DNA from 4 places in the Streptomyces sp. NPDC085596 genome. Region 1 is predicted to be linked to each of the others. Evidence: riboswitches for the same ligand, from Rfam matches in the RefSeq annotation. Region 1 holds a riboswitch; each other region holds the start of a gene.
The links. A riboswitch is a leader RNA that binds a small molecule or an ion and turns the genes downstream of it on or off. The one in region 1 is predicted to bind cyclic di-AMP.

Region 1 (7,044 bases):
CCCCGGCGTGATCCTCCAGGAGTATCTGCCGAGGGAGGCCGCCGAGGACTGGATCGTGCACGCCTGTTTCGACGCGGACGCGAACCCGCTCGCCGTCTTCACCGGCGTCAAGGTCCGCTCCTGGCCCCCGCACGCGGGCATGACGGCCCACGCCTATGTCGTCGACAACCCCGAACTCGCTGACCTGGCAACCAGGTTCGTGAAACAGCTCGGCTTCGCCGGTGTCGTCGACCTCGACCTGCGCTTCGACCGCCGTGACGGGCAGTACAAGCTGCTGGACTTCAACCCCCGTACGGGCGCCCAGTTCCGGCTCTTCGAGAGCGAGTCGGGCGTGGACGTCGTACGGGCCCTGCACCTGAACCTCACCGGCCGGGCCGTCCCCGAGGGCGAGCAGCAGGCCGGGCGGCGGTTCGTCGTGGAGAACATCGACCTGCCCGCGCTGCTCGCCTACCGGCGCAGCGGCTACACCACGCCGAACGCCCCGGCGCGGGCCAGCGGGACCGAGCTGGCCTGGCTCGCGGGCGACGACCCGATGCCGTTCCTCACGATGCTCGCCCGCTTCGTCCGCCCCGGCGCGAAGCACCTCTACCAGCTCTGGCGGACCAACCGCCGGGGCGGCGGCACCCCGCACTCCACGAAGTAGGCAAGGCCACGCACGTGGCGCACCGCGTCCTGGGAGGGACTTCGTGATCCGACCGGTTGCAGTCATCGGGGCCGGGCCGTACGGCCTGTCCACCGCCGCCCATCTGCGGGCGCGCGGCATCCCCGTACGCGTCTTCGGCGACCCCATGGTCAGCTGGCGCGACCACATGCCCGAGGGCATGCTCCTGAAATCCACTCCGGCCGCCTCCAGCCTCGACTGCCCCCAGCCCGGCCACACCCTCGCCGACTACTGCGACGCGGCGGGCGTCCGGCGCCTGGTCACCGACGAGGACATCATCCCGGCGGAGACCTTCATCGCCTACGGGGAGTGGTTCCAGCAGCGGCTGGTGCCGGATCTTGAGCAGGTCCGGGTGGTGTCCGTGGAGCGTGCGCGGCCCGGCGGGTTCGAGCTGAAGCTCGACTCGGGGGAGCAGTTCGCCGCCCGCGCCGTCGTGGTCGCCACCGGTCTTTCCGGCTTCGCCCACCTGCCCGCCGAGCTGGCCGGGGCGGCGCTCGGCGGGCCCGCACTGGTCTCGCACAGCTCCCACCATCACGACCTCGGCCGGTTCGCGGGCAAGGAGCTGATCGTCGTCGGCGCCGGACAGTCCGCGCTGGAGACGGCCGCCCTCGCCGCCGAGGCGGGCGCGAAGGTACGGGTCGTCTCGCGCGGCCGGGGGAAGGTCGCCTTCGGCGCGCCGCCCTGGGAGCAGCCCAGGTTCCGGCCCGAGTCGCCGTTCGGCCGCGCCTGGTCGCTGTGGGCGCTCAGCTACTACGCCCAGCCCTACCGCTTCCTGCCCGAGGCCACCCGGCACCAGCTGGTCCGCCGGGTCCTCGGCCCGCTCGGCGCCTGGTGGCTGCGCGACCGCTTCGAGGGCCGGGTGCGGGTGCGGGAGGTGGCGCGGGTCAAGTCCGTCGAGGCGGTGGACGGCGCGTCGGTGCTCACCGTGCGCACCCACGGCGGCCGCACCGACCGGCTCACCGCCGACCACGTCATCGCGGCCACCGGCTACCGGGTCGACCTGGCCGCGCTGGACTTCCTGGGCCCCGGCCTGCGCACCGGCCTCGCGGCCACCAGGGGCGCTCCCCGCCTCGGCCCCGGCTATGTCTCCTCGCTGCCCGGCCTGTACTTCACCGGCCTGCCGGCGGCCGCGTCGTACGGCCCGGTGATGCGCTTCGTGTGCGGCACGGAATTCGCCTCCCCGCGCCTGGCGAAGCACCTGGCGGCGGCACACGGCGCGCGGAGCTGACCGACGCGTCAACTCCGGTGCGCGCGTGGTGAGTCGGGGGGAGCCGCGGTCCGTATTCTCTGATCATGGCCGCACCCTCCACTCGCTCACTCATCGCCACCGACCTGGACGGGACGCTGCTGCGCGGCGACGACACGGTCTCCGCCAGGTCGCTCACCGCGCTCGCGGGGGCGGCACGCGCCGGAGCCCGGCACCTCGTGGTGACGGGCCGCCCCGCGCCCCGCGTACGCCCCCTGCTGGCCGCGCTCGGCGGCACGGGGCTCGCGGTGTGCGCGCAGGGCGCCCAGGTCTACGACGCCGCCACCGGCACCCTGCTGTGGTCGGTCCGGCTGGACCGGGAGCTGGCCGAGACCGCCCTCGGCAAGATCGAGGCCGAGGTGGGCCAGGTCCACGCGGCCGTCGACCAGGACGGCGTGGACGGGCTCACCCTGATCGAGCCCGGCTACCGGATGCCGCACCCGACCCTGCCCGCCGTACGGGTGGAGCGGCGCGAGGAGCTGTGGTGCGAACCGATCAGCAAGGTGCTGCTGCGCCACCCCGGCCTGTCCGACGACGAGCTGGCGGCCACGGCCCGCTCGGTCGTCGGCTCGCTGGCCACGGTCACCATGTCGGGCCCCGGCACGGTCGAGCTGCAGCCGTGCGGGATCACCAAGGCGACCGGTCTCGCGCTGGCCGCCGAGCACCTGGGCCTCGCCCGCCGGGACACGGTCGCCTTCGGCGACATGCCGAACGACATCCCGATGTTCCAGTGGGCGGCCCACGGTGTCGCGATGGCCGGCGCCCACCCGGAACTGAAGGCGGTGGCCGACGAGGTCACCCTCTCCAACGAGGACGACGGGGTGGCCGTCGTCCTGGAGCGCCTCTTCGCCCTGTGACGCCGACGGCCCCCGCCGTACGCGCGAGGCGTGCGACGGGGGCGCGGTGCGGAGGCCGTACGGCCGGTCCCTCTAGTACGGGCCGTTGACGTTGTCGATCGAGCCGTAGCGGTGGGCCGCGTAGTTGCAGGCGGCGGTGATGTTGGCGACCGGGTTGTACGGGTCGAAGGAGGTGCCGGCCACGTGGTAGGTGCTGAAGGTGGGGTCGATCACCTGGAGCAGGCCCTTGGACGGGGTGCCGTTGATGGCGTTGATGTCCCAGTTGTTGATGGCCAGCGGGTTGCCCGAGGACTCCCGCATCACGTTGCGGTGGATGCCGTTGTAGGTGCCCGGGATGCCCTTCTCGGCCATGATCGCCAGGGACTGGCGGATCCAGCCGTCGAGGTTGTTCGGGTACACGGTGGAGGCGGCGGCGGGCTTGGCGGCCGGGGCGGCGGAGGCGCTGGTGGCGCCGATGAGGGGGAGCGCGAACAGCGCGGCACCGGTACCGGTGACGGCGAGCGTGCGGACGATGCGCTTGGTGCGGGCACGGCGCGGCTGAGCAACAGCAGACATGTCGAAGTTCCTCTCCGTCGCCTGCGAGGTGAGCTGTCGGGTTCGGGCGGGGAGGTGCCCGGCCGCGTCGTCCCCGGTGCCCGTCGGACACCGGGGACGTCATGGCTTCACCCCGAGCCGTTCCGGCGCGACATGTGTCGACCGGTCCGGCGGCTTACCTGGGTCCCCCGCTCCTGCCGTACGAATGAGTTCGTGAATGGGTGTGCCAGGCGCGGCAGGATTCGGCGTTCGCCTGACAGGGCGGGAACGTATGCGACCGCACATGTCCGGAACAAGTACCGGATTCACCCGAAGTACTAGTTGACCTTGATCTGTCCCAAATGGCCTACTTGATCCTTTGCGGTCGCCAATCCTCAACTTCCGTACCGGGCACGGTAAGAAGGGGGTGAGAGGAGGGTTTGCGGGGGTAGGCGCGAGGGGGTGGCCCGCGTGAGCCAACTCACGGAATCGCAAAATACGCAAAATCAGACATGGGGGATTATGTGCATTTGGGCCGTCTGTGGGTATTAGGGAGTGTCGGTCCCCCTGGGGCGGAACCTCTGGGACGCTCCCGTTCGTTGGATCGGCATGCCCCCCGGAGTGCCGGATCGTCCGACCGACTCCCTCCATATCGGCCCTTGTCCACTCATCCAGGACATGCCGGACGAAAACCGATACCTCGTGAGCTGGACCGGTGGGTGCGATCGGTGATCCAAAGAGGACCGGATACGCTGACTTGACTGATGGCAGCGACCTATCGACAAGCCGTGAAGTCGCCAGCAGACACCAGCAGACAGGAGATACCTCGTGACCGTCGTCGGGCCGTTCGGGCTGAGCGTGCGGGACCAGGCACTGGAAGCCGATGTCCAGGCCGGACTGGCGGCTGTCGAGGCGGGCCTGCTAGAGGCCACCAAGAGCGAGGTCCCCTTCATCACCGGGTCCGCCCAGCACCTGGTGCGGGCCGGCGGCAAGCGGTTCCGTCCGCTGCTCGTGCTGCTGGCGGCCCAGTTCGGCGACCGGCACGCCCCGCGCATCGTGCCCTCCGCCGTCGTCGTCGAGCTGACCCACCTGGCCACGCTCTACCACGACGACGTCATGGACGAGGCGGCCGTGCGGCGCGGCGTGGACAGCGCCAACACCCGCTGGGGCAACTCCGTCGCGGTGCTCACCGGTGACTTCCTCTTCGCCCGCGCCACGCAGATACTCGCCGATCTCGGCCCCGAGGCCGTCCGCGTACAGGCCCTCGCCTTCGAGCGCCTCGTCACCGGCCAGATACTGGAGACCGCGGGTCCCCAGGACGGCCGCGACCCCGTCGAGCACTACCTCGACGTGCTTTCCGGCAAGACCGGCTCCCTGGTCGCCGTGTCCTGCCGGTTCGGCGCCATGATGTCCGGCGCCGACGAGAGCGTCGTCGACGTGCTCACCCAGTACGGCGAGCGGCTCGGCGTCGCCTTCCAGCTCGCCGACGACGTGCTGGACATCGCCTCCGACTCCGACGAGTCCGGCAAGACCCCCGGCACCGACCTGCGCGAGGGCGTCCCCACGCTGCCCGTGCTGCGGCTGCGCGAGCGCGCCGCCCGGCTCGGCGAGCCCGGTGACCTCGCGCTGTGCGAGCTGCTGGACTCCGACCTCACCGACGACGCCCGGCTCGCCGAGGCACTGGCCGCGCTCCGCGCGCACCCCGCGCTGGAGCAGGCCCGCCGCGACGCGGTGCGGTACGCGGAGGAGGCCCGCGCCGCGCTCGCCCCGCTGAAGGAGTGCACCGCCAAGGCGGCGCTGATCGAGCTGTGCGACGCCGTGGTGCACCGGGCCGGATGACCGGGAGGGGCGGGCGCCTCACCCGACCCCTACGGGTCGGCGCGGGCGCCCGGCCCGTACGTCATACCGCAGGTGTACGCCGAGTTGGCTCCGTGGGCTGACGCCCCAGGACTGCCGATTTGGTCTGATGGGAACCAGGGAAACCACCACTCCTCACCGATTCGGGTGAGAATGGCGGCTCAGGTGGACCACAGCGAGCGCAGCCGCCGCCGACGACGGAGGTAAGGCACACATGGCACCGTACGAATCCGACCACGCGACCGGCACCGGCCCCGACGAGGACCCGCGTTCCGGACGCCGCAAGGCCGCCCGGTACGTCGTGCCCGTCGCGGTGGTGGGTGTCGCGGCGGCCACCATCGGGCTGGTCCCGGCACTCGCCGCCTCCGGCGACCCGGACCTGCCGAAGATCAGCGCCCAGCAGCTCATCGAGAAGATCGCCAAGTCCGACGTCCAGCGGATGTCCGGCACCGTCAAGGTCAGCACCGACCTCGGCCTGCCCGACCTCGGCGGCCTCCAGGACAGCCTGGGCTCCGGCCAGGAGGGCGACGGCTCCTCCGCCGACCCGCGGACCAAGCTCACCGAACTGACCTCCGGCACCCACACCCTGCGTGTGGCCGCCGACGGCCCCGAGCGGCAGAAGGTCTCGCTGCTGCAGCGCGACGCCGAGTACAGCCTCATCCACAACAGCAAGGACGTGTGGGGCTACGACAGCGCGAGCAACGAGGTCTTCCACACCACCGCCCAGCACTCCGGCGAGAAGGGCGACAAGCGCGAGCACCAGCCGTCCGCCACGCCCGACGACTTCGCCGAAGAGGCCCTGAAGTCGGTCGACGACACCACCTCGGTCACCGTCGACGGCACCACCCGGATCGCCGGCCGCGACGCCTACCAGCTGGTCATCAAGCCCAAGCAGGCCGGCTCCACCGTCCGCGCCGTCACCATCGGCGTCGACGCCAAGACCGGTCTGCCGCTGAAGTTCACCCTCGCCCCGAAGAGCGGCGGCGCCCCCGTCCTCGACGCGGGCTTCACCAAGGTCTCCTTCGCCGCGCCGCCCGCCTCCACCTTCGACTTCCGCCCGCCCAAGGGCGCGAAGGTGACCGAGGAGAAGCCGGGCGAGGACGGCCGGCGGGAGCACGCTCCGGGCTTCGGCGAGGAGTTCGCGCCGGGCGGTCTGAGCGGCGCCGACACCATCGGCGAGGGCTGGACCACCATCGCCAAGTTCGACACCGGCGCCAAGGGCGGGCCCACCAGCTCCCAGGAGGGCGCGATGGGCGGCTTCCTCGGCTCGCTCGGCGACCAGGTCTCCGGCGACTTCGGCAAGGGCACCGTCTTCTCCACCCGCCTGGTCAACGCCCTGATCACCGACGACGGCACGGTGTACGCGGGCGCGGTCACCAAGGACGCCCTGGTGAAGGCGGCCGACGCGGACAAGTGACCGCCCGCCGGAGCCGCCCGAGACACGAGGGGAACCGATGGAGCCACCGTCCGCCGCCGGACACGAGGCCGCGCCGGTCATCGCCACGCGCGGCCTCACCAAGCGGTTCCGGGGCGGCCAGCTCGCCGTGGACGGTCTGGACCTGACCGTCCCGGCGGGCAGCGTCTTCGGCTTCCTCGGCCCCAACGGCTCCGGCAAGACCACCACCATCCGCATGCTGATGGGCCTGATCGACCCGACCTCGGGCACCGCGCACGTCCTGGGCCGCCCCATGCCGGGCGCCACCCGCGCCGTACTGCCCGAGGTCGGCGCCCTCATCGAGGGCCCCGCGCTCTACGGTTTCCTCTCCGGCCGGGACAACCTGCTGCGCTACGACGCCGCCGACCCGGCCGCCGACCCCCGCACCCGGCGCGCCCGCGTCGCCGCCGCGCTGGAGCGGGTCGGGCTCGCCGCGGCCGGAGGCAAGAGGGCGAAGGCGTACTCCCTCGGCATG
Region 2 (7,044 bases), on a different contig from region 1:
AGCAGGGCCCGCACCCGATTCGCAGAGGGCGCCTCCCCGGTTCTCGCCGCGGATCTCGTGGCGAGGGCGCCGAGCACGGCTGCGTTCCCGAGGGCACCCAGCAGGAGCCAGCAGATCGAGAAGCCGGTGGCCAGCACCTCCACCGCCACGCTGCCTTCGGTGCCCGGTCCGAAGGGAAAGGCCATGGCCAGCAGGGACAGGGGAGCCGTGAGCACCAGGGGGCTCATGGCGAGCGCGCTCTCCGGGAAGACCAGCATGGCCAGGACGGAGGCGGCGAGAACCACGAGATAGCTCCGCGCGAGCCAGTTGCCGGTGGCGAGCGACAGGAGACGGCGTGGGCGGATGGCGTGCGGCATGGGGCTTCCTTCGGGTCGGTCCGGTTCGGTGAGCTCCACAGTGGCCCGAGGGGCGCGCCCGGGGATGAGTAGCCGTACTCATCCCCGGCCTGGGGAGCGTGCGCACCGGTACCGAGTACAAAGGGGTGCACGCCCGTAGAGCCAAGAGTCCGGAGAGAGCGCGTCGATGCCCTACCCCCATGTCCTGCTGTCCGCCGCCGTCTCCCTCGACGGGTACCTGGACGACACCGGGCCCGAGCGGCTGCTGCTGTCCAGCCCCGCCGACTTCGACCGGGTGGACGAGGTGCGGGCGTCGGTGGACGCGATCCTCGTGGGGGCCGGGACGATCCGGGCCGACAACCCCCGGCTCCTGGTCAACTCGGCCGAGCGACGGGCCGGACGGGTGGCGGAGGGGCGGGCCGAGTACCCGCTGAAGGTGACCGTGACCGGCTCCGGTGATCTCGACCCGAGTGCCAATTTCTGGCACTTCGGCGGGGAGAAGCTCGTCTACACGACCGACGCGGGGGCGAAGCGGGCCGCGGGCCTCCTCGGGGACACCGCCGACGTGGTCCCGCTCGGCACCGGCCTCGACTGGCGGGCGCTGCTGGCGCATCTGCACGACGTGCGCGGAGTGCGGCGGCTGATGGTCGAGGGCGGCGGCACCGTGCACACCCAGCTCCTCCAGCAGGGCCTCGCCGACGAACTCCAACTGGTCCTCGCCCCGCTCTTCGTCGGCGACCCGGCCGCCCCCCGCCTCTTCGGCCCCGGCGCCTACCAGGGCGGCCGGCTGCGGCTGACCGGCAGTCGCCGGATCGAGGACGTCGTCCTGATGCGGTACGAGCCCACCGCCCCCGGCACCGGTCCGCTGGACACCGCCGCCGACCGGCACTGGCTGCGCACCGCCTGTGAGCTGGCAGCGCTCTGCCCGCCCTCGGACACGGCCTTCAGCGTGGGCGCGGTCATCGTCGCGGCGGACGGCACCGAGCTGGCGCGCGGACACTCCCGCGAGGACGGCGACCCGGTGGTCCACGCCGAGGAGGCCGCGCTCGCCAAGCTGGACCCGGCCGACCCGCGCCTGCCCGGCGCCACCGTCTACAGCAGCCTGGAGCCCTGCGCCCACCGCGCCTCCCGGCCCGTCCCCTGCGCCGGGCTGATCCTGGCGGCCGGGGTGCGCCGGGTGGTCACCGCCTGGCGTGAGCCGGACACCTTCGTCACCGCGGCCGACGGCGCCGGAGTGCTCGGCGCCGGGGGCGTGGAGGTGGTGACGGTGCCCGAGTACGCCGCTCTCGCACAGCTGCCGAACGCTCACCTTCCGCACTGAGGCCCACGTCACGGCAGCGTGTGTGCGTCGGACCCCGCGGATGACGTATGCTTGAGACACAACGACGCGGGGTGGAGCAGCTCGGTAGCTCGCTGGGCTCATAACCCAGAGGTCGCAGGTTCAAATCCTGTCCCCGCTACTGAAACTCAGGGCCGGAATCCAGTAAAACGGATTCCGGCCCTGAGTGTTTTCCGGGGCGGATGGCGTTTTTGAGTCACCAGCAAAACTCCTGTGACTCCTGAAGCGTGGTCAACTCGCCCTGTTCACGCCGTTCCTGACCGGTACGCACCCCTCCAGAACGTCAAACGATCAAGCCGAACGGGCTTGGAATCCAGTGCGCGTGTCTATTAACGTTCGATAACGCAGCGCGGTCGTTACAGCCGTCAGCAGAGACGGCGCCGTGCGCACACGCCGAATCCCGCGAGGGAACCGGGGACCCACCAACTTGGGGTGAATCGCGCCCGATCCGCCGTGCACCGCTCTCGGAGCACGCCGGGTTTACGCGCGTAGGAGACCTTCCTGCTCCGAACCCGTCAGCTAACCCGGTAGGCGGAGGAGGAGAGGAGTGCGCCCGCGTGGCGTCCAACCGGCCTGCCCCACAAGCCCCGTTCGCGCCGGACGCGAGTGAACCCTTCGCCTACGGCGCCCCCCGTGCCGAAGACGGCGCGTGGGAGGAGTGGAACCCCACCGAGGAGTCCGTTTCCCTCGGTCCTGCCGTACGCGGCCGCCACCGGGTGGCCAAGCAGCGCGGCGGCGGACTCGCCCGCAGCTCCACCGTCCTCGGCGTCGGCGTCATCGCCGCCGTCGGCGCGGGCGGCATGGCCAGCGCCAACACCGGCAAGCCGCCCGTGTCCATCGCCCTGCCCGACCTGCCCTCCGTGGACTCCCTGATCGACGGGCACCACACGGACGCGCCCGCCGCCTCCCTCACCGGCGTCGCCACCGCCACGGCCACCGCCGCCAGTGACGACTCCGCCTCCGACGCGGGCGAGGCGCTGCGCAGCCGGATCATGGCCCAGGCCGAGCGGCAGCAGAGCAAGGCCGACAGCCGCGCCACCGCCGCCGCCGTCGCCAAGGCCGACCAGCAGGCCGCCGACGCCGCCGCCAAGGCCGCGAAGGAAGCCGCCACGAAGGCCGCCGAGGCCAAGGAGAAGGCGGAGGCCGACGCCGAGCAGAAGGCCGAGGCGGCCCGCCTGGCCACGCTGGCCAAGCAGTACACGCTGCCGACCTCCTCGTACACGATCACCTCGACCTTCGGGCAGGCCGGGGCGCTGTGGTCCTCCGGGTACCACACCGGTCTCGACTTCGCCGCGCCCACCGGCACGCTGATCAAGGCGATCCACAGCGGCACGATCACCGAGGCCGGCTGGGCCGGGGCGTACGGCTACCGCACGATCCTCACCCTCGACGACGGCACCGAGCTCTGGTTCTGCCACCAGTCCTCGATCAACGTCAGCACCGGTCAGAAGGTCTCCACCGGCGAGGTCATCGGCCGCGTCGGCGCCACCGGCAACGTCACCGGCGCGCACCTCCACCTGGAGGTCCACCCCGGCGGCCAGCCCACCGGCATCGACCCCGGCGCCTGGCTGCGCGGCAAGGGCCTCACCCCCTGAGGTACCCGGCCGGAGTTTGACCGGGTCCTTGCCCGGAACCGGAATGGGCGGGACCCGAGTGATCGTTGAGAAGAGACATGACTGCTTCTCTGCGCAAACTCGGCTCCTCCTCCCTCGAGGTCTTCCCGCTCGCCCTCGGCGGCAACGTCTTCGGCTGGACCGCCGACCGGGACACGTCCTTCGCCGTCCTCGACGCCTACCTCGCCGCGGGCGGCAACTTCATCGACACCGCCGACGCCTACTCGGCCTGGGTCGAGGGCAACAAGGGCGGCGAGTCCGAGACGCTCATCGGTGAGTGGATGCGGGCGCGCGGTGCCCGCGACCGGGTCGTCATCGCCACCAAGGTCAGCCAGCACCCCGACTACAAGGGCCTGGGCGCCGCCAACATCAAGGCCGCCGCCGACGCCTCCCTGCGCCGCCTGGGCACCGACCACATCGACCTCTACTACACCCACTTCGACCAGCCCGAGGTGCCGGTCGAGGAGATCATCGGCGCGCTGGACGAGCTGGTGCGGGCGGGCAAGGTCCGCTACATCGGCGCCTCCAACATCAGCGCCGAGCGGCTGAAGGAGTCCCTGGACTTCTCCGACCGTGCGGGCCTGGCCCGCTATGTCGCCCTCCAGCCCCACTACAACCTGGTCTCCCGCGACACCTACGAGGGCCCGCTCCAGGACGTCGCCGCCCGCGAGGGCCTGTCGGCCGTCCCGTACTTCGCGCTCGCCTCCGGCTTCCTCACCGGCAAGTACCGGCCCGGTACGACGGTCGACAGCGCCCGCGCCGGCTCGGCCGCCAAGCACCTCGACTCCGAGCGCGGCCAGAAGGTCCTGGCGGCGCTGGACGAGGTCGCCGCCGCCCACGACACCGCCGTCGCCACCGTCGCCCTCGCCTGGCTCGCCGCCCAGCCCACGGTCGCCGCCCCCATCGCCTCGGCCCGCACGGTCGACCAGCTCCCGGCCCTCGTGGACGTGGCCGAGCTGACGCTGACTCAGGCGGAGCTGGACCGGTTGACGGAGGCGTCGGCCTGAGGCTGGACGGGGTGCGCCCCTCGGGTGGGCACTCGCCGCCGGGATGCCTTACCGGCCCCCGCCCCTGAAGCGCTACCGTCCCCGACTCCCTACGTGCGGTACGGGTTGTAGCCCGCGTACGGCGGGGCCGGGTGGCCGTACCGCTGCCAGTACGGGACCGGGGACGGCGGCGGGGCCGTGACGCGGGCCGCGTACTCCAGGGCCGGGCGGGAGGAGTGCCGGCGCTGCCACAGCGCGGCCAGCAGTTCGCGTTCCCGTGCGGCGAACTCGGTGCCGACGCGGCCGGCGCGGGCGCGGTGGCGCAGGAGGGCCAGTTCGGTGGCGTCGCTCTCGTAGCGGACCACGGCGCGCGCGGCCGGGCGTCCGCCGAAGCAGCGGCGGGCGTGGTCGCGGGCCAGGCGGCGGGCGCGCAGCGAGCCGAGGGCGAAGGGTTCGGCGGGGCCGAGCCACCCGGCGTAGACGTAGACGGGCAGTTCCTCGCGGGCCACGCGCAGTTCGCGCTGCCGGGACCGGATCAGCAGCCAGGCCAGCAGGCCGAAGGCGGGGGCCATGAAACCGCCGTAGACGACGAGGAAGCCGAACTGGCCGAAGGCGGCCGAGCCGTTCCACAGGGCGTGCATGCCCATGGCGAGGAGCAGCCCGCCCACCGGGAAGAGCACCCGCAGCACCGGCCGCCGGCGTCGGCCGGGCAGCGCGGCCAGGCCGAAGCCGATGCCGGTGAGCACGGTGAACAGGGGATGCGCGAACGGCGACATCACCCCGCGTACGAAGAACGTCGCGGCCGTCACGGAGACGATGCCCGAGGTGCCGATGGACTGGTCGGTGCCGAAGGCGTTGCCCAGATAGAGGATGTTCTCGGTGAACGCGAACCCGGTCGCGGTCACCCCGGCTATCGCGGCGCCGCCGACCAGCCCGGTGAAGTCCCGTCTGCGGAACACGAACACCAGCAGTACGGCGGCCGCCTTCGCGGACTCCTCCACCACCGGCGCTATCACCGTCGCGGCGAGCGTGTCGGCGCCCGACGGGTCCGCGGTGGCGGTGGCGATCCAGTGGGTGGCGAAGCTGTTGGCGACGATGGCGATCAGCGCCGCCGCGCAGGCGCCCCACGCGAACGCGAACACCAGGTTCCGCCAGGGCCCGGGCCGTACCCGGTCCAGCCAGCGGAACGCGGCTACCAGCCAGGGCACCGGCACCACGGCCAGCCCCAGCCCGACGAGGAAGCCCTCCGTACCGGTCTGCCGGCGCACCAGCGCCAGGATCACCAGCCCGGACAGCGCCAGCAGCGCGATCAGCGCCCCGTGACGCACCCACTCCCGCCGCCACCAGGGCGGCCGGGGGCCGTCGGTGTGGGGCGGGTACGCGGAACTGATGGCCACAGCATCGACCCTAACGGTGACCGGGCCGGACGGCCTCGGGCTTTACGGCCCGCGGAGCTACGGGTTCGCGTGCGGTACGCGGCGGAACAGCAGGTCGTTCACCACATGCCCCTTGTCCAGCCCCTGGCCCTCGAACCGGGTCAGCGGCCGGAACCCGGGGCGCGGTGCGAAGCCGCCGTCCGCGCGGGTGTTCTCGAAGTCCGGATGCGCGTCGAGCACCTCCAGCATCTGCTCGGCGTACGGCTCCCAGTCCGTCGCGCAGTGCACGATCGCGCCGGGCGCCAGCCGGGTCGCAGCCAGGCTCAGGAACTCGGGCTGGATCAGCCGCCGCTTGTGGTGCCGCTTCTTCGGCCAGGGGTCGGGGAAGTAGACGCGGAGCCCGTCGAGGGAGTCGGGGGTGAGCATCTCCCGCAGCAGGATGATCGCGTCGCCGTTGCCGACGCGGACGTTGGACAGGCCGCCCTGCTCGGCGAGGTTCAGCAGATTGCCCTGGCCGGGGGTGTGCACGTCGACGGCGAGGATGTTGGTGTCCGGGGCGGCCGCCGCCATCTGCGCGGTGGCCTCGCCCATGCCGAAGCCGATCTCCAGCACGACCGGGTTCGCGTTGCCGAACAGCTCCGCGAGGTCGATGACCCGCTGCCCGTCGATGTCCAGCCCCCACTGGGCCCACAGCCGGGCCAGCGCGTCGGCCTGACCGGTGGTGACCCGGCTGCGCCGGGGCTGGAAGCTGCGGATGCGCCGCTCGAAGTGCGATCCGGCCGGGTCGGGCCGAGGACCGTCCGGGAACCGGGGCTCGCCCTTGCTCCGGGAGGTCCGGGCGGACGGTCCGGGCGCCGAGGTAGGCGGCGCGGCTTCGGCGGTGGCTTCGGGGGTGTTCACGGAGTCAGACACAGTGGCTCCGATTTTAGGCGCTCCGAGGAGCGGGCCCCTGTCGGCGGCGGGGGTGCGGTCGGTCACGGGGCCCCTCACAGCGCCCCCAGCATGTCCAGCGTGCGGCGGCTCACCTCCCGGCCGATCGGGAGGGACGCCGTGGCCGCCGGGGACGGCGCGTTCAGCACGTGCACCGCGCGCGGGCCCTCGCGGATGAGGAAGTCGTCGACCAGCGTCCCGTCCCGCGTCACCGCCTGCGCCCGCACCCCGGCCGGCGCCCGCACCAGGTCCCGCTCCTCCACACCGGGCACCAGACGGCGCACCGCGTCCAGGAACGCCGCCTTGGACACCGACCGGCGCAGCTCGCCCGCGCCGTACCGCCAGTGCCTGCGGGCCAGGGCCCACGCGCCGGGCCAGCTCGCCGTGCCCGCCAGCTCGCGCGGGCGGACCACGCCCCAGCCGTACCCCTCGCGGGCCAGCGCCGGGACCGCGTTGGGGCCGACG
Region 3 (7,044 bases), on a different contig from region 1:
CGACCCCTACCCCGCCTACGCCTGGCTCCGGGAGCACGCTCCCGTGCGCTGGACCAAGCTGCCCAGCGGGGTGGACGCGTGGCTGGTCACCCGGTACGCGGATGCCAAGCAGGCCCTGGCCGACCAGCGGCTCAGCAAGAACCCGGCACATCACGCCGAGACCGCGCACGCCAAGGGCAAGACCGGCATCCCCGGTGAGCGCAAGGCCGACCTGATGACCCACCTGCTGAACATCGACCCGCCGGACCACACCCGGCTGCGCCGCCTGGTCAGCAAGGCGTTCACCCCGCGCCGGGTCGCCGAGTTCGCGGACAGGGTGCAGGAGCTGACGGACGACCTCATCGACCGGTTCGCCGAGAAGGGCTCGGCCGACCTCATCCACGAGTTCGCCTTCCCGCTCCCCATCTACGCCATCTGCGACCTGCTCGGCGTCCCGCGCGAGGACCAGGACGACTTCCGGGACTGGGCGGGCATGATGATCCGGCACGGCGGCGGGCCCAGGGGCGGGGTGGCGCGTTCGGTGAAGAAGATGCGCGGCTATCTCGCGGACCTCATCCACCGCAAGCGCCAGGCACTCCCCGCCGAACCCGAGCCCGGCGAGGACCTGATCTCGGCGCTCATCCGGGCCTCCGACCACGGCGAGCACCTCACCGAGAACGAGGCCGCCGCCATGGCCTTCATCCTGCTCTTCGCCGGCTTCGAGACCACCGTCAACCTCATCGGCAACGGCACCTACGCCCTGCTCACCCACCCCGGGGAGCGCAGGCGGCTCCAGCTCTCGCTGGCCGCCGGGGAGACCGGACTGCTCCAGACCGGGGTGGAGGAACTGCTGCGCTACGACGGCCCGGTGGAGCTGGCGACCTGGCGTTACGCAACCGGGCCGCTCACCATCGGCGGCCAGGACATCGCGGCCGGGGACCCGGTGCTGGTGGTCCTCGCGGCGGCGGACCGCGACCCGGAGCGGTTCGCCGACCCGGACCTGCTGGACCTCGGCCGCCGCGACAACCAGCACCTGGGGTACGGGCACGGCATCCACTACTGCCTGGGCGCCCCGCTCGCCCGGCTGGAGGGCCAGACCGCGCTGGCCACCCTGCTCACCCGGCTCCCGGACCTGCGCCTGGCGGCCGATCCGGCCGAACTGCGCTGGCGCGGCGGGCTCATCATGCGTGGACTGCGCACACTGCCGGTGGAGTTCACACCGGTCGGTCCCAGTCGTGAAAGCGCACATGACGGACGTTCAACTATGTGATCTTCACGTGATCTGTGCGGCATGAACTTGTGACAAGCGATCGTCTGCCGATACGTTCACCCATCAGTGTGGCGCCGAGCACCACTTGCCACGCCGTACTGCTGTCGCACGAAAGGCAACCGCATGCTCTCCGGGAACGGTAGGCACCGTCGACCCCGCCAGGCTCCGGCGCTCCTCGTCGCGGCCGGCGTGACCACGTCCGCCATCGCCATCCCGCTCCTCGGGGCGGCGAGCGCGAACGCGGCCGACGGCACCACCTGGGACAAGGTCGCCGAGTGCGAGAGCGGTGGCTCCTGGAGCGCCGACACCGGCAACGGTTACTACGGCGGCCTCCAGATATCCCAGGACGACTGGGACAAGTACGGCGGCACGCAGTACGCGGCCAGCGCCGACCAGGCCAGCCGTTCGCAGCAGATCTCGGTGGCCGAGAAGATCCTCGACGAGCAGGGCACCACCCACTGGGCCACCTGCGCCCTGCTCGCCGGACTGACCTCCAACTCCGGCTCGGTGGACGTCGACACGGGCGTGAGCGAGTCCCCGTCCGCGGACCAGGACGGCTCCGGCGGCGGTACCGACAAGGCGGACGAGACCCCCGACGCGGGCGCTTCGTCCGATGATTCCGACTCGTCCGGACTGGGGAATTCGTCCCCCTCGTCCGACTCCTCCGCCAAGGAGACCGGCAAGCCGTCCGCGAGCGCCGAGGAGAAGGCCGGTTCCGGCCACTCCGGCAAGGACACCGACACCTCCCGCTCCGGCGCCTCGGCGCCCGCGGCCTCCGGCGGTGGGTACAAGGGTGGCGGTTCGGCCTCCAGTGCCCCCGCGGCCAAGGAGTCGGACGACTCGTGGGAGGCCGGCGGCTCCTGGAGCCTGGTCGACACCGGTGACCTCGGTGGCGGTGGCCGTCACCGCGGGGGCAGCGCCGAGGAGAGCGTGACGGGCGGTCAGCACGCGGCCGGAACGGGCCGCCATGCCACCGCCTCCCCGACCACCTACACCGTCCGTGACGGTGACACGCTCGGCTCCATCGCCGACTCCCTTGACGTGGACGGCGGGTGGGAGGCGCTCTACTCCGCGAACAAGCAGGCCATCGGCTCCGACCCGAACCATGTCGACCCCGGTCAGACCCTGAAAGTGCCGGGCGAAACGGACGCCGAATAGCGGAATCTGACACCCACTATCCTCTTATATGTCCCATTTGGCGAAAGTGTGGGATGACTCTCAGAAGCCCTGATCGTCTTTGAATTTCGCCGCGACGCGTGTCTACGGTCGGGACCGCTCGTCACCACGAGCACCCGTGGCCGCAACGCCGAATCCTGCCAGCGGCCCTCGGGGACAACCGTCGCGTCAAGCGCCGTAGGCAGGAGCGGGGGACCCAAGGTAAGTGCCCGAACCGGTGATTGACGCCGGTTGGGGCTTGGGGTGAAGCCACGCCTTCCGGGAGTACGAGGGAGGGGTGGCCGGGCAACTCAACCGGCCCGAACCCGACAGCTCACCTCGCAGGCGTCGGTGAGGGGATCGATCCATGCTGTTCTCCAGCAAGGGCAAGCACCGTCGCCCGTCCAAGACCGTCCGTGTCCTCGCGCTCGCCGGTGTCGCCGGCGCGGCCGTCGCGGGCCCGGTGATGGCGTCGGGCAGTGCCTCCGCCGCCACCGGCTCCGAGTGGGACGCCGTCGCCCAGTGCGAGTCGGGCGGCAACTGGTCCATCAACACCGGCAACGGGTACTACGGCGGTCTGCAGTTCTCCGCCTCCACCTGGGCCGCGTACGGCGGCACGCAGTACGCCGCCACCGCCGACAAGGCGGGCAAGGAGCAGCAGATCACCGTCGCCGAGAAGGTGCTCTCCGCCCAGGGCAAGGGCGCCTGGCCGGTCTGCGGCACGGGCCTGTCCAGCACGCCGTACAGCGGCTCCGCCGCCCCGGCGAGCCCGGCTCCCGCCACGGAGAGCAAGACGGAGGACAAGGCCGCGGCCGTCACCTCCGACCGCGCCGCCGACGAGCAGACCGCTTCCCGCTCCACCGAGCGCCCGGCCGCGAGCAAGACCGTCACCACCCCGACCGGTGAGAAGGTCGAGAAGGGCGACGGCGAGTACAAGGTCGTCAAGGGCGACACGCTCAGCTCCATCGCCACGAAGCACGGTGTCAAGGGCGGCTGGAAGAAGCTGTTCGACCTGAACAAGGACATCGTGAAGAAGGCCGACCTCATCTACCCCGGCCAGATGCTGCACCTGAAGTAACCGCGACCCGCTCACGGGACCGGCCCCCGACCCGTCCGGCCCCGTGAGCTCCCGGTCCCCTGACGGACCCCCGCCCCGGTACGCGTTCCCCCCGCGCGCCGGGGCGGTGCGCGTTCCCCCGGCGGGTCCCATCGCCCAGAACCCTTTGCCCGGACCCTTTGCCCGGACCGTTTGCCCGGACCCTTTGTTCCGGGCGTGAACAATGGGTACGGTCTCCCTGCACCACCCCGTTCACAGGGCGGTCGGTCGATGGCCGGCACCCCTGGGACGGTTAGGCTCTAGGCGCAAGGCATGCCATCCGGCATCCGCCGCGCACTCATTGCGTCACATCCACGAAGGAGATGCTCGTGCCGTCCATCGACGTCGTCGTAGCTCGGGAAATCCTGGACTCCCGAGGCAACCCCACGGTCGAGGTCGAGGTCGGCCTCGACGACGGCAGCACGGGCCGTGCCGCCGTCCCGTCCGGCGCCTCCACCGGTGCCTTCGAGGCCATCGAGCTGCGTGACGGTGACCCGAACCGCTACCAGGGCAAGGGTGTCGAGAAGGCCGTCCTCGCCGTCATCGAGCAGATCGGCCCGGAGCTGGTCGGCTACGACGCCACCGAGCAGCGCCTGATCGACCAGGCCATGTTCGACCTGGACGCCACCGACAACAAGGGCTCGCTCGGCGCCAACGCCATCCTCGGCGTCTCCCTCGCCGTCGCCCACGCCGCCTCCGAGGCCAGCGACCTGCCGCTCTTCCGCTACCTGGGCGGCCCCAACGCGCACCTGCTGCCGGTGCCGATGATGAACATCCTGAACGGCGGCTCGCACGCCGACTCCAACGTGGACATCCAGGAGTTCATGATCGCTCCGATCGGCGCGGAGTCCTTCTCCGAGGCCGTCCGCTGGGGCGCCGAGGTCTACCACACCCTCAAGAAGGTCCTGAAGAACAAGGGCCTCGCCACCGGCCTCGGCGACGAGGGCGGCTTCGCCCCGAACCTCGGCTCCAACCGTGAGGCCCTCGACCTCATCCTCGAGGCCATCAAGGAAGCCGGCTACACCCCCGGCGAGCAGATCGCCCTCGCGCTCGACGTCGCCGCCTCCGAGTTCTACAAGGACGGCAAGTACCTCTTCGAGGGCAAGGAGCGCTCCGCCGCCGAGATGACGGAGTACTACGAGGAGCTGGTGGCGGCCTACCCGCTGGTCTCCATCGAGGACCCGCTGTTCGAGGACGACTGGGCCGGCTGGAAGGTCCTGACCGACCGCATCGGCGACAAGGTCCAGATCGTCGGCGACGACCTGTTCGTCACCAACCCCGAGCGCCTCGCCCGCGGCATCGAGGAGGGCATCGCCAACTCCCTGCTGGTCAAGGTCAACCAGATCGGCTCGCTGACCGAGACCCTGGACGCCGTCGAGATGGCCCAGCGCAACGGCTACAAGTGCATGATGTCCCACCGCTCCGGCGAGACCGAGGACGTCACCATCGCCGACCTGGCCGTCGCCACCAACTGCGGCCAGATCAAGACCGGTGCCCCGGCCCGCTCCGAGCGCGTCGCCAAGTACAACCAGCTGCTGCGCATCGAGGAGATCCTCGACGACGCCGCGGTCTACGCCGGCCGCAGCGCCTTCCCGCGGTTTCGCTCTGCGAACCAGTAAGCACAGCAAGGGCTGACCTAGGCGCGGGCCAGCCCCGCCCGTCGTACCTACGTCCCCGGACCCGGTCCCGTACCGTGTCCGGGGACGTACGCACGTGTGAGCCCAGCAGCGCACGGCACGAGAAGCACAGCACAAGACGCACAGGCACAGTGGAGGCGGAGAGCCAGATGGCCGCGAGGGACCGGGACCGTTTCTCCACCACGACCAGGCTGCGGCTGCTCGGTGAGCAGACGGCGGCCCGCGTCTACCGTTCCCAGACCAAGCGGCAGGCCCGCCGCTCCCGCCTCACCGGCCGCGCCGCCCTGCTGGCCCTGGTGCTGTGCTCGATGATCGTGGCGCTCGCCTATCCGATGCGCCAGTACGTCTCCCAGCGCGCCGAGATCGCGGACCTGAAGCACCGCCAGGAGCAGGCCCGCGGCCGCGTCGAGCAGCTCAGGGACGTCAAGGCCCGCTGGCAGGACGACGCCTACGCCGAGCAGCAGATCCGGCGCAGGCTGCACTATGTGATGCCTGGCGAGACCGGGTTCGTCGTGATCGACCCGGGCGCCGCCAAGCAGTCCCGCACCGACCGAGGGGCCGCCCACCGGCCCTGGTACGCGAACGTCTGGGACGGCGTCGACAAGTCCGACGCCTCCGACCAGTGACCGGCACCCGCCGGTGACCGACAGAAAGCCACCCTGGAAGCAGTCATGGAAACGCCCCCGCCCCACACTCCGCGTACCGAGCCCACCGAGGCGGACATCGCCGCCTTCGAGCTCCAGCTCGGCCGCCCGCCGCGCGGCCTGCGGGCCATCGCCCACCGCTGCCCCTGCGGCCGGCCGGACGTCGTGGAGACGGCGCCCCGGCTGCCCGACGGCACGCCCTTCCCGACGACGTACTACCTGACGTGCCCGCGCGCCAACTCGGCCATCGGCACGCTCGAGGCCAACGGCGTCATGAAGGAGATGACCGAGCGGCTCCAGAACGACCCGGAGCTGGCCGCCGCCTACCGGGACGCGCACGAGGACTACATCCGGCGCCGCGACGAGATCGAGGTCCTGGCGGGCTTCCCCAGCGCGGGCGGCATGCCCGACCGGGTGAAGTGCCTGCACGTCCTGGTCGCCCACTCGCTGGCCGCCGGTCCGGGCGTGAACCCGCTGGGCGACGAGGCCATCGCCATGCTGCCCGAGTGGTGGGCGAAGGGCCCGTGCGTGACGCCCGGCGACGCCTGTGCGGCTCAGCCGGCCGAGTCCGGTGCGGAGGAGGGCCGGTGACCCGGGTGGCCGCCGTGGACTGCGGCACCAACTCCATCCGCCTGCTGGTCGCCGACGCGAACCCCGAGACGGGTGAACTGACCGACCTGGACCGCCGGATGACGATCGTCCGGCTCGGCCAGGGCGTGGACCGCACCGGCCGCCTCGCCCCCGAGGCGCTGGAGCGCACCTTCGCCGCGTGCCGCGAGTACGCCCAGGTCATCCGCGAACTCGGCGCGACGAAGGTGCGGTTCGTCGCCACCTCCGCCTCGCGCGACGCGGAGAACCGGGACGAGTTCGTGCGCGGGGTCGTGGACATCCTCGGCGTGGAGCCGGAGGTCATCACCGGCGAGCAGGAGGCCGAGTTCTCCTTCACCGGCGCGACCCGGGAGCTGTCCGGCAGCGACCACCTGGACAAGCCGTACCTGGTGGTGGACATCGGCGGCGGTTCCACCGAGTTCGTCGTCGGCGACGACCACGTGGGCGCCGCGCGGTCGGTGGACATCGGCTGCGTGCGGCTCACCGAACGGCACCTGGTGCACGACGGCAAGGTCACCGACCCGCCCGCGCACGAGCAGGTCGCCGCCATAAGGGCCGACATCGCGGCCGCGCTGGACCTGGCCGCCGAGACCGTGCCGCTGGACGAGGCGCGCACGCTGGTCGGGCTCGCGGGCTCGGTCACCACGGTGGCCG
Region 4 (7,044 bases), on a different contig from region 1:
GGGCGAACATCCCGATGCGGCCCGGCCGGGGCATCTCGGGGGCGAGGGAGGCGTTGAGCCGTACATCCTCGGCGGTGTTGATGACGCCGAAGGCGTTCGGGCCGATGATCCGCATGCCGTAGGCGCGCGCCTGCCGGACCAGCGCCCGCTGCCGCTCGCGCCCCTCGGGGCCGCTCTCGGCGTACCCGGCGGACAGCACGACGAGTCCCTGCACCCCGTGTTCGCCGCACTCGGTGACCACGGCGGGCACCGCGTCGGCCGGTACGGCGACCACGGCGACGTCCACCGGGCCCTCGATCTCCCGGACCGAGCGGTGGGCGGGCACCCCGTCGACCTCGTGGAAGCCGTCCGGGAAGGCGTTGTTCACCGCGTACAGCGGGCCCTGGTAGCCGGCGTCCCCGATGTTGCCGAGGACGCTGCGGCCGACGCCGCCGGGCGCGCGGCCGACGCCGATGACGGCGACGGAGCCGGGTGCCAGCAGCCGCCGCACGGAGTGGGCTTCGGCGCGCTGCTCCCGCGCGCGCTGCACGGCCATCGAGCGGTCGGTGGGTTCGAGGCCGAACTCCAGCCGGACGACGCCGTCCTCGAAGCTGCGCTTCTGGGTGTACCCGGCGTCGGTGAACACCTTGATCATCTTGCTGTTGGCGGGCAGCACCTCGGCGGCGAAGCGCCGGATGCCGCGCTCGCGGGCGACGGCCGCGATGTGCTCCAGGAGCGCGGAGGCGACACCCCGGCCCTGATGGGCGTCCTGCACCAGGAAGGCGACCTCCGCCTCGTCGGCGGGGGCGGAGGCGGCCATGCCATCGGCGCCGATGCGGTCGTAGCGTACGGTGGCGATGAACTCGCCGCCGACGGTGGCGGCGAGCCCCACCCGGTCCACGAAGTCGTGGTGCGTGAAGCGGTGCACGTCCTTGGCGGAGAGCCTGGGGTACGGCGCGAAGAAGCGGTAGTACTTCGACTCGTCGGACACCTGCTCGTAGAAGCTGACCAGCCGGTCGGCGTCGTCGGCGGTGATGGGCCGGATGCGCGCGGTCCCGCCGTCGCGCAGCACCACGTCCGCCTCCCAGTGGGCGGGGTACTCGTGCCGGTCCTGCCGGTCCGCCGGGGTCTGCATGGGCCCCAGGGTACGGCTCACGCGGACGGACGGCGCGAGGCGGCGGGTGGGACACGGAAGTCGGGCCGAGGCCGCGGTCCGACGACCGGTACGGAGAGGCTCCGGAGAGGTGAAGTGCCGCTCCGGGCACGGTTTCCGGTATGGGAAACTGGTCTAGACAACCTGAGAGACTGAAGGGCAGCATCACATGGCTGAGCGCCGCGTCAACGTCGGCTGGGCCGAGGGCCTCCACGCCCGCCCCGCTTCCATCTTCGTCCGAGCCGCCACGGCCACAGGCGTCCCGGTCACGATCGCCAAGTCCGGCGGTACCCCGGTCAACGCGGGCTCGATGCTGGCCGTCCTGGGCCTGGGCGCCCAGGGTGGCGAGGAGATCGTCCTCGCCTCCGACGCCGACGGCGCGGACATCGCGCTGGACCGGCTGGCCAAGCTGGTCGCCGAGGGCCTGGACGAGCTGCCCGAGACGGTCTGACCGATCCTCGGCGGAAGCCGCGTCACCCCTTTGCGGGCGGCGCGGCTTCTGCGTTTTCCGCACTTTTGGCGCTTTCGGTGCAGGGAATTCAGGCACCACGAAAAGCGCGCCGTCGGCAATTGGCGGCACGCCGGAAAAGGGCAGCACAATTGCCCGGTACGCGAATATCCCTCTTTGTATACAGCGCCCGTGTTAATTCCGGAGTCCCGCTGTGTTTACAGCGTGTTGCGTGTGCCGGACACGGTCGGCGGCGGTCCGCAGCCGGTGCGCGAGCGTCGCGCGCTCGGTGTGCAGCGCCGTGACCGCCCGCGCGCGCTCGCCGTCGCCGCGCGCCACCGCGTCCACGATCGCGCCGTGCTCCGCCCAGGTCTCCGGGAGGCTCGCCGGCCCGTCCACTGTGTACATCCAGGCGATCTTGTGGCGGAGCTGGGTGAGCGCCGAGGTCAGCGCATGGCTGCCGCACGCCTGGGCGAGCGTCTCGTGGAACCAGCCGTCCAGCGCGCGCAGGTCGTCGCTGTTGCCGAGCCGCGCCCGCTCCTGCCCCAGTCTGACCAGGCCGCGCAGCACCTTCAGATGGGCCTCGGTGCGCCGCTGGGCGGCCCGCGCGGCACCGAGCGGCTCCAGCAGCAGACGCATCTCCAGCAGGTCGGCGGCCTCCTGCTCGGTGGGCTCGGCCACGCAGGCGCCCGCGTGCCGCCGGGTCACGACGAAGCCCTCGGCCTCCAGGGTTCGCAGCGCCTCGCGGACGGGGACACGGGAGACTCCGTAGCGACGGGCGAGGACCTCTTCGGTGAGCCGGCCGCCGCGCTCGTGGACCCCGGCGACGATGTCGTCCCGGATCGCCGTGCACACCGTGTGCGCCGGAATACGCATGACCCACCTCCGCCTTAATCCCCGCGAAACGCCGATGACCGCGTCTGTTCCGTGACTCTATGGCAATGCGCGGCGATTTCCGATGGCGGACCGGAATCCATGGCTATTTTTTGGACAGCGGCCGGGGAAAGAGCTCCGGAAACGGCGAAAGCCCCGGCCTGGTGGGCCGGGGCTTTCGAAAAGATCGGGGTCAGACGTTCACGCCGTGCTTGCGGAGGTAGGCGACGGGGTCGATGTCGGACCCGTACTCGGGGCCGGTACGGGCCTCGAAGTGCAGATGCGGGCCGGTGACGTTGCCGGTGGCGCCGGACAGGGCGATCTGCTGGCCGGGGACGACCCGCTGGCCCACGCCGACGCCGATGGACGACAGGTGGCCGTACTGGGTGTACATGCCGTCGGCCATCCTGATCACGATCTCGTTGCCGTACGCCCCGCCCCAGCCGGTGGAGACCACGGTCCCGGCGCCGGCCGCGTGGACCGCGGTGCCGCTGGCGGCGTGGAAGTCGATACCGGTGTGCGAACCGGACGACCACAGGGTGCCGCCGGACTTGTAGGCGGTGGAGACATAGGAGCCGGTGACCGGCATGACGAAGGAGTTGAGGCGCTCGCGCTCGGCCTTGCGGGCGGCGCGCTCCTTGGCCTCGCGGGCCCGCTCGGCGGCGGCGCGCTCCGCGGCCTCCTCGGCGGCCTTGCGCTCGGCGGCCGCCTTCTGGGCGGTGGCCTGCGCGGCGATCTCGTCGGCGAGGGTGTCGCTGACGGTGATGACGGGGGTGAGGCCGGTGTTCTCGACGGAGTTGTCCGCGGCGAGTGCCGGGGAGGCCGCGAGGGTGCCGACGACACCGGTGGCGAGGGCCGCGACACCGGCCGCAGTTGCGGTGGTGCGCTTGACCCGGCCGGGCTTGCGGTGCTTCCCGGCGGCGCACATGAACGCCATGAGCTGGCTGGTCCTTTCCTTCCCTCTCGCCTACCGGGTTAGCTGACGGGTTCGGAGCAGGAAGGTCTCCTACGGCCGCCCTCGCATCCGCGCGGGCGCCCGATTCACCCCAGGGACTGCGGTGGGTCCCCGGCTCCCCCTACGGGGGACTCGGCGATGACTGTCCGGTGCCGCGGACGCGGCGCACTGCCTGACGAACAGCCCGGAAGAAGCTAAAGGGGACGGGAGCGGATCTTCAAACGAGTCCCGACTTTTGTAGCGCATCCCACACGCCCGAGGGGGAACCTCTGCCCCAATCCGGACATTTGGGGGCCGGTGTTCGAGCACACTCTCGAACACACGTGTGGGCCCTGACGACTCATGTGCCATCAGGGCCCACTCGCGTGTGCCTGCTCGGCTACTCGGCCGAGACCACCTTGACCTCGCCGATGCCGAGCGCCTCGACGGGCTCCTTGATCTGGGCGGCGTCGCCGACCAGGACCGTGACCAGCCGGTCGGCCGGGAAGGCGTTCACCACGGCGGCCGTGGCCTCCACGGTGCCGGTGGCGGCGAGCGTGCGGTACAGCTCAGCCTGGAAGTCGTCCGGCAGATGCTGCTCGACCTGGTCCGCGAGGGTGCCGGCGACGGCGGCGGCCGTCTCGTACTTCAGCGGGGCCACGCCGACGAGGTTCTGCACGGCCACGTCCCGCTCGGCGTCGGTCAGGCCCTCGGCGGCCAGGGTGTGCAGCACCGTCCACAGGTCCGCGAGCGCGGGGCCCGTGTTCGGGGTGTCCACGGAGCCGCTGATGGCGAGCATCGAGGCGCCGGTGCCGTCCGGGGCGGAGCGCAGCACCTGGCCGAAGGAGCGCACGCCGTAGGTGTAGCCCTTCTCCTCGCGCAGGACGCGGTCCAGGCGGGAGGTGAGGGTGCCGCCGAGGCAGTACGTGCCGAGCACCTGGGCGGGCCACACGCGGTCGTGCCGGTCGGAGCCGATCCGGCCGATGAGCAGCTGGGTCTGCACGGCGCCGGGCCGGTCCACGATGACCACGCGGCCGGTGTCGTCGGCGGTCACCGGCGGCACGGGGCGGGCCTGGCCGGGCGTACCCGTCCAGGCGCCCAGGGTGTCGGCGAGCAGCGCGTCGAGGTCGATGCCGTCGAGGTCGCCCACGACCACCGCGGTGGCGGTGGCGGGGCGCACATGGCGGTCGTAGAAGGCGCGGACGGCGCCCGCGTCGATCTTCTCGACGGTCTCCTCGGTGCCCTGGCGCGGCCGGGACATGCGCGCGGAGGCCGGGAACAGCTCCTTGGACAGCTCCTTGGCGGCGCGCCGGGCCGGGCTGGCCAGCTCGTGCGGGATCTCGTCCAGGCGGTTGCGGACCAGGCGCTCGATCTCGCTCTCCGCGAAGGCGGGGGCGCGCAGGGCGTCCGCGAGCAGATTGAGGCCCTTCTCCAGGCGGGAGGCGGGCACCTCCAGGCTGAGCCGGACCCCGGGGTGGTCGGCGTGCGCGTCCAGGGTGGCGCCGGCGCGCTCCAGTTCGGCGGCGAACTCCTCGGCGGAGTCCTTGTCGGTGCCCTCGGAGAAGGCTCGCGCCATGATGGTGGCGACGCCGTCGAGACCGGCCGGTTCGGCGTCCAGGGGGGCGTCGAGCAGTACCTCGACGGCGACGACCTGCTGGCCGGGGCGATGGCAGCGCAGCACGGTCAGGCCGTTGTCCAGCGTGCCTCGCTCGGGGGCCGGGAACGCCCACGGCCTGGCCTCGCCGGCCTGCGGCTGGGGGTGGAACTCCATGGGGGCGAGCTCGGTCACTTGGCCGTCTCCTCGTCGTCGTTGCCGGCCTCTACGGTGGCTTCGTGCTCCGGGTCGTCGGGCAGGTCGGTGTCCTCGACCGCCTCCGGGGACTTCGGCTCGTAGACGAGCACGGCGCGGTTGTCCGGGCGCAGGCGGGCCTTGGCGACCTCGCGGACCTCCTCCGGGGTCACCTCCAGGACGCGCTGTACGGCGTTGAGGGCGAGCTGCGGGTCGCCGAACAGGACGGCGTACCGGCACAGTTCGTCGGCGCGGCCCGCGACCGTGCCGAGCCGGTCCAGCCATTCGCGCTCCAACTGGGCCTGGGCGCGCTCCATTTCCTCCGGGGTCGGGCCCTCCTCCGCGAAGCGGGCCAGCTCCTCGTCGATGGCGGTCTCGATGACCGGCACCTCGACGTCGCCGGAGGTCTTCACGTCCAGCCAGCCCAGCGAGGGCGCTCCGGCCAGGCGGAGCAGCCCGAACCCGGCGGCGACGGCGGTGCGGTCGCGGCGCACCAGGCGGTTGTAGAGGCGGGAGGACTCGCCGCCGCCGAGGACGGTGAGGGCGAGGTCGGCCGCGTCGGACGCGCGCGTGCCGTCCTCCGGGAGCCGGTAGGCGGCCATCAGGGCGCGCGCCGGGACCTCCTCGACGACGACCTCGCGCAGCTCGTCCCCGATGACCTCGGGCAGGGCGCCGTCGCGCGGGGCGGGCTTGCCGTCGTGACCGGGGATGGAGCCGAAGTACTTCTCGATCCAGGCCAGCGTCTGCTCGGGGTCGATGTCGCCGACCACGGAGAGCACCGCGTTGTTGGGCGCGTAGTAGGTGCGGAAGAACGCGCGGGCGTCCTCCAGCGTGGCCGCGTCCAGGTCGGCCATGGAGCCGATCGGCGTGTGGTGGTAGGGGTGGCCCTCGGGGTAGACCAGGGCGGTCAGCTTCTCGAAGGCGGTGCCGTAGGGGACGTTGTCGTAGCGCTGGCGGCGCTCGTTCTTGACGACGTCGCGCTGGTTCTCCATCGACTCGTCGTCCAGCGCGGCCAGCAGGGAGCCCATGCGGTCGGCCTCGAGCCACAGGGCGAGTTCGAGCTGATGGGTGGGCATCGTCTCGAAGTAGTTGGTGCGTTCGAAGCTGGTGGTGCCGTTGAGCGAGCCGCCGGCGCCCTGGACCAGCTCGAAGTGGCCGTTGCCCTTGACCTGGCCCGAGCCCTGGAACATCAGGTGCTCGAAGAGGTGCGCGAGGCCGGTGCGGCCCGCGACCTCGTGGCGGGAGCCGACGTCGTACCAGAGGCAGACCGCGGCCACCGGGGTCAGGTGGTCCTCGGAGAGCACCACGCGCAGACCGTTGGCCAGGCGGTGCTCGGTCGCTGTCAGGCCCCCGGAGCCTGCCTGGGCTGTGGTCGTGTGACCCATGGGCATGTACGTCCCTTCGCAAGCGGTGGCGGTCGAAAGAAACCGCGGTTTTCCTGCCGTTCCTGCCACTGTATGCAAAGCGTGCGAGGGCCCGGCGGAGTTCCCGCCCGACGTACGCCCACAGCGGATCGACTAGCCTGCGTCAGGCGTGCTCATGGCGAGCGCGGTCCCCGGCCGGCGTACGGCGGTGGAACGCGGGACCGCCGAGCACCGGGAGCGGACCCGTACGGACCGGGTCGCGGCCCTCGTTGTCAGTGCCCCGGTCCACAATGGTCCGCGTCCGATCCGTCCCACGCCTTCAGCAAGGAGCCGGCAGCGATGGCCCGCCGCAGCACGAAGACCCCGCCGCCCGACGACGCGTACGAGGAGAAGATCCTCGACATCGACGTCGTGGACGAGATGCGTGGCTCCTACCTCGAATACGCGTACTCGGTCATCTACTCGCGCGCCCTGCCGGACGCCCGTGACGGACTGAAGCCGGTG

Region 2: linked by a shared signal. The riboswitch ahead of ACIGA3_RS18685 (M23 family metallopeptidase) and the one ahead of ACIGA3_RS25995 (transglycosylase SLT domain-containing protein) in region 1 are both predicted to bind cyclic di-AMP.
Region 3: linked by a shared signal. The riboswitch ahead of ACIGA3_RS29780 (transglycosylase family protein) and the one ahead of ACIGA3_RS25995 (transglycosylase SLT domain-containing protein) in region 1 are both predicted to bind cyclic di-AMP.
Region 4: linked by a shared signal. The riboswitch ahead of ACIGA3_RS09425 (M23 family metallopeptidase) and the one ahead of ACIGA3_RS25995 (transglycosylase SLT domain-containing protein) in region 1 are both predicted to bind cyclic di-AMP.

The regions. Positions count from the first base shown of each region.
Region 1 covers NZ_JBITTC010000010.1:92,057-99,100, forward strand. Annotated here, with positions in the region: gene ACIGA3_RS25980 (ATP-grasp domain-containing protein) at 1-643, shown strand, start outside; gene ACIGA3_RS25985 (FAD-dependent oxidoreductase) at 687-1,889, shown strand; gene ACIGA3_RS25990 (HAD family hydrolase) at 1,955-2,764, shown strand; gene ACIGA3_RS25995 (transglycosylase SLT domain-containing protein) at 2,837-3,319, opposite strand; cyclic di-AMP (ydaO/yuaA leader) riboswitch at 3,323-3,556, opposite strand; gene ACIGA3_RS26000 (polyprenyl synthetase family protein) at 4,106-5,116, shown strand; gene ACIGA3_RS26005 (outer membrane lipoprotein carrier protein LolA) at 5,349-6,551, shown strand; gene ACIGA3_RS26010 (ABC transporter ATP-binding protein) at 6,589-7,044, shown strand, end outside.
Region 2 covers NZ_JBITTC010000005.1:555,777-562,820, forward strand. Annotated here, with positions in the region: gene ACIGA3_RS18670 (SCO4225 family membrane protein) at 1-356, opposite strand, end outside; gene ACIGA3_RS18675 (dihydrofolate reductase family protein) at 523-1,656, shown strand; tRNA gene ACIGA3_RS18680 (tRNA-Met) at 1,722-1,795, shown strand; cyclic di-AMP (ydaO/yuaA leader) riboswitch at 2,056-2,224, shown strand; gene ACIGA3_RS18685 (M23 family metallopeptidase) at 2,232-3,269, shown strand; gene ACIGA3_RS18690 (aldo/keto reductase) at 3,347-4,294, shown strand; gene ACIGA3_RS18695 (PrsW family intramembrane metalloprotease) at 4,384-5,670, opposite strand; gene trmB (tRNA (guanosine(46)-N7)-methyltransferase TrmB) at 5,728-6,561, opposite strand; gene lhgO (L-2-hydroxyglutarate oxidase) at 6,636-7,044, opposite strand, start outside.
Region 3 covers NZ_JBITTC010000013.1:82,431-89,474, reverse strand. Annotated here, with positions in the region: gene ACIGA3_RS29790 (cytochrome P450) at 1-1,249, shown strand, start outside; gene ACIGA3_RS29785 (transglycosylase family protein) at 1,373-2,407, shown strand; cyclic di-AMP (ydaO/yuaA leader) riboswitch at 2,589-2,767, shown strand; gene ACIGA3_RS29780 (transglycosylase family protein) at 2,772-3,482, shown strand; gene eno (phosphopyruvate hydratase) at 3,830-5,119, shown strand; gene ACIGA3_RS29770 (septum formation initiator family protein) at 5,287-5,763, shown strand; gene ACIGA3_RS29765 (DUF501 domain-containing protein) at 5,809-6,372, shown strand; gene ACIGA3_RS29760 (exopolyphosphatase) at 6,369-7,044, shown strand, end outside.
Region 4 covers NZ_JBITTC010000002.1:859,506-866,549, forward strand. Annotated here, with positions in the region: gene ACIGA3_RS09410 (GNAT family N-acetyltransferase) at 1-1,114, opposite strand, end outside; gene ACIGA3_RS09415 (HPr family phosphocarrier protein) at 1,302-1,583, shown strand; gene ACIGA3_RS09420 (GntR family transcriptional regulator) at 1,776-2,456, opposite strand; gene ACIGA3_RS09425 (M23 family metallopeptidase) at 2,647-3,390, opposite strand; cyclic di-AMP (ydaO/yuaA leader) riboswitch at 3,403-3,556, opposite strand; gene ACIGA3_RS09430 (M16 family metallopeptidase) at 3,788-5,176, opposite strand; gene ACIGA3_RS09435 (M16 family metallopeptidase) at 5,173-6,567, opposite strand; gene ACIGA3_RS09440 (DNA topoisomerase (ATP-hydrolyzing) subunit A) at 6,880-7,044, shown strand, end outside.